Linked DNA regions of Acaryochloris sp. CCMEE 5410. The main gene of each other region encodes a partner of the protein of the gene in region 3 in a complex. Links are inferred from orthologs where the notes say so. Each region holds a gene or a part of one and is shown on either strand. Other genes may lie near its edges.

The links. Proteins that work in one complex are often made in the same cells at the same time.
Region 1: the proteins of ON05_RS18550 (region 3) and ndhC are in contact, whole or in part, in a cryo-EM structure (PDB 6ZJN), measured with the Thermus thermophilus proteins. The link is inferred for Acaryochloris sp. CCMEE 5410 from one-to-one orthologs. Residues at the interface, in WP_223903221.1 of Thermus thermophilus: Met26, Thr27, Asn29, Gly31, Pro32, His34; in WP_096411116.1 of Thermus thermophilus: Glu45, Ser46, Asn48, Pro50, Ala51, Gly52, Glu53.
Region 2: the proteins of ON05_RS18550 (region 3) and nuoH are in contact, whole or in part, in a cryo-EM structure (PDB 6ZJN), measured with the Thermus thermophilus proteins. The link is inferred for Acaryochloris sp. CCMEE 5410 from one-to-one orthologs. Residues at the interface, in WP_223903221.1 of Thermus thermophilus: Pro35, Ser36, Asp139, Gly141, Ala142; in WP_096411122.1 of Thermus thermophilus: Ala224, Glu225, Gln226, Glu227, Ala295, Trp297, Phe298, Arg299.

What each region holds. Positions count from the first base shown.
Region 1 is NZ_AFEJ02000002.1:126,158-129,401, forward strand. Bases 1-2,982 are described here. They hold ndhC (photosynthetic/respiratory NAD(P)H-quinone oxidoreductase subunit C), read left to right. Parts: upstream 1-1,301; coding sequence 1,302-1,664; downstream 1,665-2,982. Other genes in these bases: ON05_RS21345 (DEAD/DEAH box helicase), read left to right, coding at 1-1,110; ON05_RS21355 (NAD(P)H-quinone oxidoreductase subunit J), read left to right, coding at 1,740-2,288; ON05_RS21360 (inositol-3-phosphate synthase), read right to left, coding at 2,369-2,982. In the rest of the region: more of ON05_RS21360, read right to left, coding at 2,983-3,244. UniProt on the Escherichia coli protein: NDH-1 shuttles electrons from NADH, via FMN and iron-sulfur (Fe-S) centers, to quinones in the respiratory chain. The immediate electron acceptor for the enzyme in this species is believed to be ubiquinone.
Region 2 is NZ_AFEJ02000001.1:2,663,413-2,666,527, forward strand. What follows is about bases 1-2,853. They hold nuoH (NADH-quinone oxidoreductase subunit NuoH), read left to right. Parts: upstream 1-794; coding sequence 795-1,913; downstream 1,914-2,853. Other genes in these bases: ON05_RS12180 (citrate synthase), read left to right, coding at 1-639; ndhI (NAD(P)H-quinone oxidoreductase subunit I), read left to right, coding at 1,985-2,587; ON05_RS12195 (NADH-quinone oxidoreductase subunit J), read left to right, coding at 2,591-2,853. Outside these bases: more of ON05_RS12195, read left to right, coding at 2,854-3,115. UniProt on the Escherichia coli protein: NDH-1 shuttles electrons from NADH, via FMN and iron-sulfur (Fe-S) centers, to quinones in the respiratory chain. The immediate electron acceptor for the enzyme in this species is believed to be ubiquinone.
Region 3 is NZ_AFEJ02000001.1:4,016,412-4,020,733, reverse strand. The notes cover bases 841-3,634. They hold ON05_RS18550 (NAD(P)H-quinone oxidoreductase subunit H), read right to left. Parts: upstream 2,933-3,634; coding sequence 1,748-2,932; downstream 841-1,747. Other genes in these bases: gatC (Asp-tRNA(Asn)/Glu-tRNA(Gln) amidotransferase subunit GatC), read right to left, coding at 3,126-3,416; ON05_RS18555 (bifunctional 2-polyprenyl-6-hydroxyphenol methylase/3-demethylubiquinol 3-O-methyltransferase UbiG), read right to left, coding at 1,022-1,690. Also shown: ON05_RS18560 (sulfotransferase domain-containing protein), read right to left, coding at 1-272; ON05_RS18540 (CAP domain-containing protein), read left to right, coding at 4,100-4,322.

The sequences.
Region 1 (3,244 bases), on a different replicon or contig from region 3:
CCTGTTGAAATTAAAATTAAGTCGAAAACGGCAACGGTTTCGACGGTCACCCAGCGTTATTGGCAAGTTCGCGGCCTCAGCAAGCTAGATGCCCTGACCCGCATCCTAGAAGTTGAAGACTTTGAAGCCATGCTGGTCTTCGTTCGCACCAAAGTCATGGCAGCCGAACTAGCTGAGAAGTTAGAGGCGAGAGGATACTCCAGTGCAGTCCTCAGTGGCGATATTAGCCAACCTCTACGGGAAAAAACCATTGAACGAATCAAAGCGGGCCGTTTAGATATCATCGTCGCCACGGACGTGGCAGCTCGGGGACTGGATGTCGAACGAATCAGCCATGTGATTAATTACGACATTCCCTACGATACGGAAACATACGTCCATCGCATTGGGCGCACTGGGCGAGCTGGTCGACAAGGAGATGCCATCCTGTTTGTGTCTTCCCGGGAAAAGCGGATGTTGCGCTCCATTGAGCAGGCCACCCGCCAGCCCATTCAGCCCATGCCAATTCCCAGTCATGCGGATATTGCCGATCGCCGGATTGTCCAGTTCAAGCAGGTGATTACAGACACCATAGAAGATCAGGACCTTGGCTTCTTTGAAGACCTGATCTCCAACTATCAACAAGAACAGGACCTGAGCTTACGAGAAATCGCTGCGTCCCTGGCCTACTTAGTCCAAAAAGATAAGCCCTTGGTCCCCCCCAAAGAAGATTTGTCTTCAGACCCAGGCCATGCGGTTCAAACCAGTAACTGGGCCGCTGATTTGGGTAAGCCTTCCCATCAGCAAATGCAGCTCTTCCGCATTGAGGTGGGTCGCCAACATGAGGTAAAGCCGAAGAATATCGTCGGTGCGATCGCAAATGAAGTCAACCTCGCCCCCCGCTACATCGGTCAAATCAAACTGTTTGATACCTTCAGCACGGTCTATCTACCGGAGTGCATGCCGAAGCCCATTTTTCAACATCTCAAACAGGTTCGAGTCCGGGGGCAGAAGTTAAATATTAGTCTGTGCACAAAAGAGGAGCGATCTAGAAAGCGCTCCGGTAAATCCGTCCACAAAGGTCGCCATAAAAAGCATTCTCACCGCAAAGCAAAGGCTGGCAAAAGCTAAATTCGTCAATCCTTTGTCTTTCTCACTCTGAACAACCCTCAGAATGTAGGGATGAGACAACCACAGGATTGACCTTGATCAGAAAAATCTAAAGCATAGCCTCGGTTTATTTTCCTAAACCCGGGGAATAGGGAAGTCTGACCTTATAATGTTCTACAGAACTCGACGAGAACACATCCAACCTCTACTATATGTTTGCTTTAAGCGGCTACGAATATCTATTAGGCTTCTTACTCCTGTGTAGCTTGGTCCCAGCCTTAGCCCTCAGTGCATCCAAAGTCCTTCGTCCCAGTAACCAAGGGGCCGTTCGGCGGACAACCTATGAATCCGGCATGGAGCCTGTCGGTGGAGCTTGGATTCAATTCAACATTCGCTACTACATGTTTGCCCTGGTTTTTGTCATCTTTGACGTAGAAACGGTCTTTCTCTACCCTTGGGCGGTAGCGTTCCATAAACTAGGTGTTTTGGCCTTTATCGAGGCTCTGATCTTTATTGCCATCCTGATTGTAGGTTTGGTTTACGCCTGGCGAAAAGGAGCCTTAGAGTGGTCCTAGTTAGGTTAGATATCCACTCTTCCTCTTTCAAAAAACGTCTTCTTCATTTTCTAGCGCATATCAAAGGAGCAAACGGTGGCAGAGTCCTCTTCCGAATCAACCCAAGACGAACAATCTGTTGCAGAAGAACAAGCAGCACCCATTATTGAAGCAGGTCCTGTCGCCAAGCATCTTACCCAAGCAGGTTTCAAGGTTGAAGCCCTGGGTGCCGATCATCTCGGCGTAGAAATGATCAAAGTGACCGCTGACCAGCTGGTGGATGTGGCAGCTACTTTGGTCGATGACGGATATAACTATCTCATGTGCCAAGGCGGATATGATTCAGGGCCAGGCCAAGAGTTGGTCAGTATGTATCATCTGCTGAAGCTCAGTGATGATGCAGACCGTCCACCAGAAGTCAGAATTAAAGTTTTTCTCTCTCGAAAAGATCCCCGCGTTCCCTCTCTATATTGGGTCTGGAAAGCCTCTGACTGGCAAGAGCGTGAGTCCTATGATATGTATGGCATCGTCTATGAAGGTCATCCGAATCTGACGCGTATCCTTATGCCTGAAGATTGGGTCGGCTGGCCCCTACGCAAGGATTACATCAGCCCTGATTTCTATGAACTCCAGGATGCTTATTAATCCCGTCTAATTTTCGGTCAAGACGAAAGCCCCGCTGATTAAATCAAGCGGGGCTTTCATTTCTCAAAAATATAGCAATATTAGTCGTCGCGGCGGCCAGCAATAAAATCTTCAGTCATCTCGTAGGCTTCCTGATCCGTAAACTGCTGAGGTGGATGTTTCATAAAGAAAGATGAGGGAGAATGGAGAATTCCACCTTTCTTGGCTTGAAGGGCCAGTTTGCAGCAGCGAATAGCATCAATAGACACTCCGGCAGAATTAGGAGAGTCTTCTACAGACAGGCGAAGTTCCAAATTCATCGGCACATCGCCAAATAGCTTCCCTTCCATGCGGATAAAACAGACTTTATTATCCTGTTGCCAGGACACATAATCGCTTGGCCCCACATGAATATCATGATCTTCTAAGCGATCACCCAAAACCGCCTGAACCGCCTCGGTTTTCGACTCTTTTTTCGAGGCGAGGCGACTGCGATTCAGCATATTCAGAAAGTCTGTGTTACCCCCTGTATTAAGCTGATAGGTTCGCTCTAACTTTACCCCACGCTTCTTAAATAAGTCGGACAGAGTGCGATGGGTAATGGTGGCTCCTAGTTGAGCTTTAATATCATCGCCAACAATGGGGAGGTTATTTTGCTTAAACTTCTCGGCCCACAGGGGGTTACTGGCGATAAAAACCGGAATGCAATTAACAAAGCCAACGCCCGCGTCAATTGCACATTCTGCATAAAAGTTCGTAGCTTCTTCGGAACCGACGGGTAAATAGTTGACGAGAATCTCGGTCCCAGAGTCCTTAAGGGTTTTGACAATATCTGCTTTAGACGGTTCTGCTGCCTGACTGAGAATAAACGTATATTCAGGCTTGTGATCGGTCATATGCTCAGAAAAGCCATCCAAGACTTTACCCATAGAGACTTTGACGCCACTGTCGGGAATATTTGGGCAAAAGACCGTGGT
Region 2 (3,115 bases), 1.4 Mb from region 3 along the record:
CAGGAGCCGGATCCCTTTTTAGCCCAAATCTTTGACACCTGCTTGATCCTGCATGCCGAGCATACAATGAATGCCTCAACCTTCTCGGCTCGGGTCACCGCCTCCACCCTCACCGATCCCTATGCCATTGTGGCTTCAGCCGTGGGCACCTTAGCCGGGCCTTTACATGGTGGAGCCAACGAGGAAGTGATCACCATGCTGGCAGAGATCGGCTCAGTGGAGAATGTCCAGCCTTTCTTAGAAGAGAAGCTCACCACCAAATCTAAAATTATGGGATTTGGGCATCGAGTTTATAAAGTGAAGGATCCCAGAGCAAAGATCTTACAGAAATTAGCCGAACAATTGTTTGACAAAACCGGCGGCGATCCCTCCTATGAAATTGCCCTAGCGTTGGAAAAAGCAGTGGCCGAAAAACTGGGGAGTAAAGGGATTTATCCCAATGTTGATTTTTACTCCGGGCTGGTTTACCAAAAACTGGGAATTCCCACAGATTTATTTACCCCTATCTTTGCGATCGCAAGAGTGGCTGGCTGGTTAGCCCACTGGCGAGAACAGTTGGAAACGAACCGAATTTATCGCCCCAGCCAGGTTTATATCGGCGACCATAGTCTTGCTTATATCCCGCCAGAGAGCCGTTAGAACAGACATAGACTAGAATCAATCCTTTCCTTCAACCCTTAGGGAAATGGATGTCGGAGCATGAAGTTATTCTCCTAGAAACTCGCCTAGGCGTATATACTGGTTTAGGCATCAAGAAACTTTACAAATCATAAATTCAGTAAGAATGGGCGGCAATGAACCCAGGTATTGATCTTGAACAACGCTTTGTTGAAACTTTAATGGAATTGGGGTTAACCCCCGGTGTCGCCAAAACCATTTGGCTTCCGATCCCCATGTTGTTGATGATTATCGGCGCAACGGTGGGAGTCCTGGTTTCGGTTTGGCTAGAACGAAAAATTTCAGCGGCGGCTCAGCAACGGATTGGCCCCGAATATATCGGACCGCTGGGCATCCTAGCGCCAGTGGCAGACGGCATCAAACTCGTCTTTAAAGAAGACATTGTGCCAGCCAATACCGACCCCTGGCTTTTTACGTTAGGTCCCATCCTGGTCGTCATCCCTGTCTTTTTCTCCTATTTGATTGTCCCGTTTGGTCAGAACATTCTGATTACAGACCTAGGGATTGGCATCTTTTTCTGGATTGCCTTATCTAGCATTGCGCCAATCGGTCTGCTAATGGCGGGATATTCCTCCAATAACAAATACTCTTTGCTGGGTGGACTCCGAGCTGCAGCCCAATCCATCAGCTATGAAATCCCACTGGCCTTAGCAGTCTTGGCTGTGGTGATGATGTCCAACAGCCTCAGCACCATTGACATTGTTAACCAGCAATCAGGCTATGGCATCCTCGGCTGGAACGTTATTCGCCAGCCCATTGGGTTTATGTTGTTCTGGATTGCGGCCTTGGCGGAATGTGAGCGTCTCCCTTTTGACTTACCCGAAGCGGAAGAAGAATTGGTCGCCGGTTACCAAACCGAATATGCAGGCATGAAGTTTGCTCTGTTCTATTTGGGGTCCTACGTCAACCTCGTACTGTCCTCAATTTTGGTAGCGGTCCTCTACTTTGGCGGTTGGGACCTTCCTATTCCAGCAACCATGATTGCGGACTGGATTAATGTCGATCCCAACAATGCCATTTTTGAGTTAGTGACGGCTGGCCTAGGCTTGGTAATGACCCTGCTGAAAGCCTATTTCTTCCTGTTCCTAGCTATTTTGTTGCGCTGGACCGTTCCTCGCGTCCGTATTGACCAGCTTTTAGATTTTGGTTGGAAATTTTTACTGCCTGTGGGATTGGTGAATCTCCTTCTAACCGCCGGTCTGAAATTAGCGTTTCCTTTTGCCTTTGGTGGATAGGCACAAGGTAAATTTTCTAAACTTAAAACTAACGCCAGCCTTCATCTGCCGACATCTGAGAGTGAACATCCATGCTCAAGTTTCTGAATCAAGTCACCAGTTACGGAAAAGAATCTTTCCAAGCAGCTCGTTACATTGGCCAAGGTCTAGCCGTGACCTTCGACCATATGAAACGCCGTCCGATTACGGTGCAGTATCCCTATGAAAAGCTGATTCCTTCCGAGCGATTTCGCGGTCGCATTCACTTTGAATTTGACAAGTGCATTTCTTGCGAAGTCTGTGTTCGAGTATGCCCGATTAATCTGCCCGTAGTGGATTGGGAATTCAATAAGGAGATCAAGAAGAAGCAGCTCAAGCACTACAGTATTGACTTTGGGGTCTGTATTTTCTGTGCCAACTGTGTGGAATACTGTCCCACAAACTGTCTCTCGGTCACCGAAGAGTATGAGCTATCGACCTTCGATCGCCATGAGCTGAACTTCGATAACGTAGCGATGGGACGTTTACCCTACAAAGTGACGCAAGATCCAATGGTCACCCCCATTCGCGAGTTTGCTTACTTACCAGAATCAGAAATGGATGGTCATAACGTGGACCATATGGCACCCAGAGCTGGGCAAACCCCCGCCGAGATTGTAGCCAGCACACCGCAACCCGAAACCAAGGAGGGCTAATCAGTGAATCTTGCAGAAGGGGTTCAGCTCGTCTCCCTCATTCTCTTGTCTGTCATGATGCTTGGAGCTGCTTTGGGAGTGGTTCTTTTTGAAAGCATTGTTTACTCAGCGTTTACCCTAGGTGCAGTCTTTATAAGCATTGCGGGTCTCTACATTTTGCTGAATGCAGACTTCGTATCGGCGGCCCAAATCCTGATCTATGTGGGTGCGGTAAACGTCCTAATTCTGTTTGCGATCATGTTGGTCAATAAAACAGAAGACTTTAAACCCTTACCCAGACGCTGGATTCGCAAAGTTTCTACCGCTTTTGTGTCCTTGGCCCTGTTTACCCTGCTGGCAACCATGGTCCTGCAAACCAACTGGCCGGTGGATATGGCCCTCACACCTCCTGCTTCCTCTGTAGAAACTATTGGCATCCATTTCTTCACAGATTATTTGTTGCCCTTTGAATTGGCTTCTATTCTTTTGCTGATGGCCTTGGTCGGTGCAGTCGTCTTAGCCCGCCGGGAAACCATTATTGGTGAAGAA
Region 3 (4,322 bases):
TTGATACTTTGCGTATAAATCGACGGGACCACTGTTTCAAAAGGAATATCAGATTGAATGGAAGATGGGTATTGTTGAGCTTCCAAAATCGAGTTAGCTAGCAATCGTCTCAGCCATGTATTGCCAGATCTGGGATAAGACAAAAGAACAATATCTTTCGCTTCTCTATAGGTTCTATTCTCTCTCAGCAAATCATGATCTGGCTGAAGTGCATAGATATGAGAAGGATGAAAACGTCGATCAATTTTATTCAGTATACGTGTTATTTTCATAGCACTTACAACGAGAAAATTGTATTTACTGGCTGTTTAATCAAGATTATTATTTTCAATGCCCATTTAAATTCTGAACACAAAACCATTGCTATCCTGAGGAGAGAAAGCACAAAAGAAAAGGTTCAATCCTAATGTATACATAGGTTAAACCTGATTTAAGATGTGATTATAAATAATCTATACAGATCAATATCTTGAGCAAAATAGAATCAACAGATAGAAGGAAATTATATTTTTAATATAGTAAGACAAGGGGCTGAAATAATTTGTAGTCATAATCACTCTTTATTTGTATTAATTGATACAAATAAAATTATTTAATCAACTTGATAAAAATCTCTTTTTATATTCAAACTTATTTGGATAATTGATTAAATTGGCTCAACCCATTTACTTTAATAGGCTTCCTCTAATGGAATAACTTTAAGTCTCGTTTTTCTGTTGCAGTAGAAATAAATTTAGCGTCTTATTATGTCCGTACAGGACTCGAAATCAATATCATGAGTGCATGACATTTCCATCACCCGCCAGAACCATAGCCCTGGGTATATGAATACTGGAGCCACTTGCGATCGCACATGGATATTCCGTTCTAAAAGATCAACATAGTGATGCGATTACAAAGAATCTAGGCAGTCACAGGCCATACCTGTGCCACTACCTCAGTTCTTCCTGATGAGATGCTCTATCCCTTTGATTGCCTATCCAAGCTGCAATACTATCCTGCTCAGTATGCGCTGAATGGCCTAGGGGGTTAACGCATATGACAACACCATTCTCCGAGCATCAGGATAACGATCTATCGCAACATTCACCTGGAATTCAGAAAATATAGCTGAGATGTCTGCATCCGAGAAGAAATGCTTGATGACGGTATAGGTGGCATCATCCTTCAAATACCGTGATTGTAGATGATTGCCTTCAGCATCGTACTGGCCTGTCCAAGATTGAGCACCCGGAAGCTGATCGCAAAACACCACTTGGCCATGCACATGCTGATGCAAGCCACACAAAAAATCTCGCATTCTTGACATCGGCACATGAGCCAACCAATCTACCGCGAGGACAACCTCAAAATCACAAGGGAGATTGGCGAGCTGATAAGCATCAGCCTGCTGATACTGAACTTTGTCAGGGGGAAGTTGCTTAAGGGCCGCCTGATCCAACGTACTTGAGTTGTAATCCGTGGCTAAAACAGAGTGGGTGCAATCATAAATCTGTTCCGTCCAAAAACCAGGGCCACAGGCTATCTCTAGCACTCGTTTGCCCGCCACCAACTGCCTGAGGCGCTCAATGACATCGGCTAATTGAGCCACCCCTTCAGGCTGGTCATAGCCCATAGAGACATCATACTCAGCAGCACGATGGTGATAATACGTCTGCATCTCTTGAATCCGTTTAGATGCGTTAGACATCGGATCACCCTCCACTCAGCCAGAAGCCTCTTGCGATGGAAAGTTAAGCAGCCGTCCTTAGCGATCGACGGATCCCATAATCACGTCAATACTACCCAGAATCGCCACAATATCAGCAACCTTCATGCCTTTGAGCAACTGGGGCAAGACCTGCAAATTGTTGAAATCAGGGGCGCGAATCTTCCATCGCCAAGGGAAGACATTCTCATCGCCAATTAGATAAATGCCAAGTTCACCTTTACCCGTTTCGACTCTGGCATAGAGTTCACCCTCTGGAATTTTGAAGGTGGGGGCAAGCTTCTTACCCAAGAACTGATATTCAAAGGAGTTCCACTCTGATTTGCGGCCTTCCATCATCCGCTTGGCTTCCAAGTTTTCGTAGGGGCCGCCGGGTAGATGTTCAAGGGCTTGCTTAATAATTTTGACGGATTCTCGCATTTCGCGAATCCGCAGATAATAGCGGGCTAGGCAATCTCCTTTGGTTTCCCACTGGACTTCCCAATCGAAGTCGTCATAGCATTCGTAATGATCAACCCGACGCAGATCCCACTTAACGCCTGATCCTCGCAGCATCGGCCCCGATAACCCCCAATTAATCGCATCTTCGCGGCTAATGGTACCCACACCATCAAGACGTCGGATAAAAATGGGGTTGTTCGTAATCAGACGCTCATACTCATCGACTTTGGGCAGAAAGTAATCACAAAAGTCTAGGCATTTGGAGACCCAACCATAGGTGAGGTCAGCCGCAACACCGCCCATACGGAAGTAGTTGTTATTGATGAAGCGCATGCCACTTACGGCTTCAAACAAGTCGTAAATCATTTCCCGTTCCCGGAAAATGTAAAAGAAGGGGGTTTGGGCTCCCACGTCTGCGAGGAAGGGACCCAACCAAAGCAGGTGATTGGCAATCCGATTCAATTCCAGCATAATCACGCGGATGTAGCTGGCACGTTTGGGCACCTTGATATCGGCTAAGCGTTCGGGCGCATTGACCGTGATGGCTTCGTTAAACATGCCTGCCGCATAATCCCAGCGGCTGACATAGGGAACGAACATGATGTTGGAGCGACTCTCGGCAATTTTTTCCATGCCGCGGTGCAAATAGCCAATCACCGGTTCGCAATCGACGACATTCTCACCATCTAGGGTCACCATAAGTCTCAGAACCCCGTGCATGGAAGGGTGCTGAGGGCCCATGTTAATGACCATGGGTTCGGTGCGGGTTTCAATGGTTGGCATATTGCGTAACGGTTCCTTCTGAGAAAACGACTACAACCCAAAAATGGTGGAGCCTGCTGATTTGTAACCGACATCACTCACTAGAGGCAGTCTAGGAGAAGTATGTCCTTATCTATGGTACAGATCTCTAATCCAGGAATTCAAATATTTTTGTGAGAAAGGGCAACGATTCGGAAGTCCACCCGCTGGCCAATCAACCTTCACCCATGATTTTGGGCACTTTGAAATACTCATCTTCCTGGGCTGGTGCACAGGCCAGAATAGACTCTCGATCATCATAGGGAGTCAGATTATCAACGCGGGTGACATTGCTAACGTCAATGGCTCGGGTGGTTGGCTCGACCTCCGCCACATCTAGCTCGCTCAGTTGCTCAAAATAGTCGAGGATATCCCCTAACTGAGTGGTGAACTGTTCTGATTCAGCATCCGTGAGGGATAGGCGGGCCAAATGGGCGACTTTATCGACTTCTGCACGCTCCAGCATGAAGGCATCTCCTGTGTAATGCTAGCTGTGACTTCTACTTCTATAAGAGTGTCCCACAGCGAATGGCAGTTAACTCACTTCATCTTAGCGTGACGCAAATATAGACTACATCAATCACTTCGTCGATATACAGCCTAGATCTGCAGTGTTTACGAGATCACTGACAGCCTTAAGCCTTCAGGGAGCCATACCTCACACATTACGGTTATTTTTAGCAAGAAATAGAGAACTAATTTGTTATTTCAACAAATTGAATAGCCTCAAACCAATAGTGTTATCTCCTATACAATTTTAAATTTTATCCTGATAACTAAGGTTGAGATGGATGACCCTAAGCAGCTGTCAGTTAATTTATTTTAGTCCTGCAAATTAAATTATTTTTATATGTTCAAATAGAAAGCCAAAATGTCTACCCTAAGGGTAAGACAGGCTCTTATCAACTAATTTCTGAGTATCGCAATTGTAGACTGATCACTTCTAAAATCAGTCGGTTATTCCCTATGGGCATCTATCGGTTTTTCTAGTCAGAATTACCGAGTTCTTCACTTATTGGTGTCAAAGTTATACGCAAGTTGGACAAAAAGTCTGGCTTACAAAGACACGATCGCAAACATGAACTTGCCATACTCATTTCATTAGCCAGATCGTTGCCTGTTTTTGTCTATTCCGGGGGGAATCAATTCATGCACATCAATCAGGGGCATCAGGCTTGCCATTGGCCTATTGCGAGGCGATGGGGCTGGTCTCTCAGCTTGGCCTTAGGCCTTAGCCTTATTGCAACGCCAAGTTTATCCCAAACCCTACATACGCCATCTTTAGGCACCAGTGCCTCAACTCTACCTGCTCAATCCAGCACCATCGCTCAGATGGAGACTGAGGTCTTACAACGGATCAATCAAAAACGCC